Regions from separate parts of the Pelosinus sp. IPA-1 genome, predicted to be linked through region 1. Evidence: riboswitches for the same ligand, from Rfam matches in the RefSeq annotation. Region 1 holds a riboswitch; the other holds the start of a gene.

Evidence for each region. Region 1 has a riboswitch for cyclic di-GMP ahead of QSJ81_RS01490 (HD-GYP domain-containing protein). Riboswitches for the same ligand answer to the same signal wherever they lie in the genome.
Region 2: another riboswitch for cyclic di-GMP. It lies ahead of QSJ81_RS14240 (methyl-accepting chemotaxis protein); the one in region 1 lies ahead of QSJ81_RS01490 (HD-GYP domain-containing protein).

Annotation. Positions count from the first base shown of each region.
Region 1 is NZ_BSVC01000001.1:338,569-340,773, reverse strand. Features, by position in the region: gene QSJ81_RS01495 (metal-dependent transcriptional regulator) at 1-355, opposite strand, end outside; cyclic di-GMP riboswitch class I at 586-677, shown strand; gene QSJ81_RS01490 (HD-GYP domain-containing protein) at 807-1,874, shown strand; gene QSJ81_RS01485 (2-oxoacid:ferredoxin oxidoreductase subunit gamma family protein) at 1,955-2,205, opposite strand, start outside.
Region 2 is NZ_BSVC01000005.1:311,857-314,061, forward strand. Features, by position in the region: gene QSJ81_RS14240 (methyl-accepting chemotaxis protein) at 1-1,161, opposite strand, end outside; cyclic di-GMP riboswitch class I at 1,336-1,421, opposite strand; gene QSJ81_RS14245 (double-cubane-cluster-containing anaerobic reductase) at 1,706-2,205, opposite strand, start outside.

The DNA of each region.
Region 1 (2,205 bases):
TAAATTTCACTACTAATTGGATAGAATGAATCGTACCTTGGGATAGATAATGCTCCATCGCTTCTGCCTCAGCATCGCTATCACAATCAGCACAAATCAAGGTCAAAAACTCTTGTAATAGTCTATTCCGTTCAACCAAAAAACTTCCCATTTTTTTACCTGAATCTGTCAAGCTGATTACACCATATGGCTGATAATGAATATATTGGTCTGCTTTTAACTTCCCTAAGGCTTTACTAACAGAAGGCAAAGATACCCCTAATTTTTGGCTTATATCAGTGACACGAACAATTTCATTCGTTAGAGACAACCGATACAATTCTTCTAAATAATCTTCTAAACTAGGTGATAGCATTTCCAGCCGCCTCCCACGATATTAGCGCCCACTCTTATTCTACTACTATGATTTTTCACTAAAAAATATTCCACCGCTAAAAAAAAATCGAAAAATAAGACTAGATATTCCATCTGCTAACAATTTCTGATATACTCTTCAGTATATGACATAATCTGCTATAATTATATGCTATTATTTTAAAACTGACACCATTCACGAATGATAGTTACCTAGTTTTCTATTATTAAAACTTTTATTAGCAAACATACTGAAAAGTATGGACGCAAAGCTATAGGGTCTACGGATTTTTTTAAAGATCTATGATCGCCACGCTGCATGATTATGATAAGCTTAACTGGCTCATTATGCAGTTAAGCTTTTTTTATACGCTTACTTTGCTAATAGCCTTATCGATTAGAAACACGAGCATAATTTATGCTGATTTTTATACAACAAAGGAGCTTTTATCTTGAGACAAATCAGTTTAAACGATGTTATCCCAGGTATGACATTAGCGCGACATCTTTTAAATAAAAAGGGACAGGTATTGTTGGCTTCGGGAGTGACTTTAACTGAAGAATATCTCGACAAACTGCGAGATTTGGATGTAAATGCCCTGTTTATTAGAGACAATCGATATGCCGATATAAAAATTCCAGAATATCTTTCCCTTGAAACACAACAACGTGCTTTAGCTATATTAAGTATTACTATGGAGAAAGTCAATCGGGGCGAAAATTTTGCCATGGATCCAATCTGCAGCCTTGCTTCTGATATTGTAGAAGAATTAATCCTCCAACCATCCGTAGCCATTCAATTAACGGGTATTGCAACCCATGATGATTATACCTTAGCACACTCTCTAAATTGCGCCATATACACAGCATTACTGGCCCGCTTTTGCGATTTTTCCATTGTACAAATCAAAGAAATTACCTGCGGTGCATTGCTTCATGATCTGGGAAAAATAGAAGTAGATAAAGAAATTATCAATAAACCTGACCGTTTGACTGAACAGGAATTTGGAATTATTAAGCAACATCCAGAGTCTGGATTTCATTTATTAGTAAACAAGCGATGGGAAATTTCAAGTCTTGTTGCTCATATGGCTTGGCAACATCATGAAAAGGTTGATGGTACAGGTTATCCCCGTGGACTACAAGGGGAAGAAATTCTCAATTATGCGCGTTTACTAACAATAACAGATGTTTATGAAGCCATCACTGGACACCGCCCTTATCGCAAGGCTATGGAACCAGACGAAGCATATAACATTATTGCTTCTGGCCTCGGAACTAGTTTTGACGAAACTTACGGGCGAATTTTCTTATCAAAGATAGCTACCTATATGCCCGGCATGGAGGTCTTACTGAATACGGGAGATTTGGCTGTTGTTGTTTCCATCCCTAATTCTTCCCCACAACGACCTGTCATCCGCCTTATCTCTTATCCAGATGGCTCACCCTATATGCCTACTAGGGATATTCGATTAGCAGATAACCCTCAAATTTTGATTTCCAAGATTTCAAAATCCTAAAGAATAAGAAAAATGCTATATCGTTTCTGATCTGTAAAAGGGCCTACTCTTTGATAACCAAAGAGTAGGCCCTTTTGCTATTACCGATCTAGCCCTTTTTTTATTGCCTCCATATTAACGGCAAAGAGTTCTGGCTTTTTCTTACCTACCACTTCATGCATTGCTTTCTCTATGGCATTAACATTGAGTAACTTCAAGTTTGGAATAAGTGCCCCCAGGCATACCATATTAGCTAGGGCTGGTTTTCCCAATTCGTTGGCAATCTCTGTTGCTGGCAAGGAAATAAGTGTAATATCATTCCGAATAGCAGTAGATTCTATAATCGAAGAAT
Region 2 (2,205 bases), on a different contig from region 1:
CACACCTGTTATTGCAGTTGATACTTGATTTGCCGCCTGAGATAATTGTTCCGTGCTTGCTGTAAGCTCTTCAGAAGAAGCCGATACTATTTCACTTGCCTCCTGAACTTTCATAATCATTTGACTAAAATTCCCAATCGACGTTGATAGAGCCTTTGCTAGAATTCCAATCTCGTCATCCGATGAAGAAGTAATGGCTACAGAGAGATCTCCGTCACCAATCTTCGCAACTTGCCTAGAAATCTCTTCAATTGGACGTAATAGTCTAATAAGAAATATCCATGCAACAAAACCAACAACAAGAAGAGCCACTAAAAGAGAAATTACCATAGTAGTAAGGCTTGCATAAAAGTCACTTATAATTTCACTCTTAGGCATACTAACAATTGCCACCCAGGGGGTATTCTTAATTGGTACAGCCAAGGCTAAAGAGTCTCGACCGCTAGAATCGGGATAAGGGATTAATCTCCCTGAATTCTCCAGCAAGGAATGTAACATATTCTCTGGAACTTTTATTTGCTCTTTTATTATATCTTTATTTGTGTGAGCTAATATTGATCCATCTTGAGCTACAATTCCAGCCACACCAGTTTCACCAACCTTAACTTGGTCGAGAAAACTTTGTAGGGTTTCTAAGGAGATTGACTGAGCAACAAATCCCGCCATTTTACCGTCCTGTGTTTTGACAGGTTGCGTAACTATGACTGAGGGTATTCCTGATGCCCTGTTCACTATTACATCGCTAATGTGTGACTTTTGATCCTTCATCGTGTCTTTAAAGAAATCTCGGTCAGCTACACTTCCTCCTATCGTTTTCGCATCGTAGGGAGCTATGGCAAATCGTGCGCCTGAAGAATTGATAAATACCAGACGATCAACTCCCCATGTGGCTGCGAAATATGTATTGATCTTATCTTGTACACGGGAAGCATCTCCAGATTTGAGGTCAAGATCTTCACTATAATATTTACCGCTTCTTGAAAATGAAGCAAATAATTCACTTGTCTCACCCGCCAGCTGAGAAGCCTGGCCATTCATTGCTACTTGATTGTTATTCAATGTTCTCCCATAGAGAACATACATACCTGACCCTCCGACGATAAGCCCTGTCATAAGAAGGGCAATCACTAATAACGTAACGGTTTTTGCTTTAATAGACATCTCTTACTCTCCTTTATTAAAAACTAAATACTAATTTATTTGTAAATGATCTCATGCATTTATAAATCCTGCGAAGTTGCTAGTTATGAAATACTTCAACTGTAATCTCCATGCATAATTTCATTAATAAATCAAAAATCCCCAGACGAATGCCTGGGTTTCAATACCTTTTTCAAGGGAAACCTGGCAATCATAGACCAAATGTCCTTAGACCCATAGCTTTGCGTCCCTACCTTTCAGTAAGTTTGCCAAATATATAATTTTCTACATTTACAATATCATAATTATAAGACGAATAAATTATTATAATATTAACGTTTGGTTAATATTACTAAAACATAGCGTGTAATTACCTCTAGTATAGAACATAGCGATTGATAACGGTTATCAATATCAATCATTATATTCTATACTGTTTAATTTTGTCAACACTTCAATTGTCTTCCTAGAAATAAAAGAGCCTTCGCAATAATCCGCGAAGGCATGAATTTATATATGTTATTGCTTATCTTATAGAGAGTAATGTGACAACGAAAAGCGTCAATTACGCCTGGATCATTTCAAGGAAGGCTTCAATACGTACCCGTAGCTGTTCCGTATCGCTACTTGAGTAGTCAGTTTCCACTTGGATAAATGGTAAGCTAAACTGTTCATCCAGATATTTTTTTATGGAATAGGATTCCACATTATAAGTATGACAACCAATCCAGGTCAAATCTAACACCCCGTCGACTTTGAAGTCCTTTACCAGGCGTCCCAGTAGTTCATAGCGACCAGGATTAGGTGACATACAAGAACACGCAATAGCCAAATATTTTTCGGCAATAGCCTCTAGAGGGTCTTTATTTTCATCTTCGTCAACCAGCATGTCTACTGGTTTATAGCCGTTACAGTTTTCTTGACAAACTACCGTTCCTCCTAGTTCTTCAACCAGCCTTATTACTTTTTCTGAGCCTAGTCCAACCGGTACACCAGTGAGTAAAATACGAGGTCCCGCCTTATGTTTGTTTTGCTCTAAACCAGCTTTAACAGCAGCGTTCAATT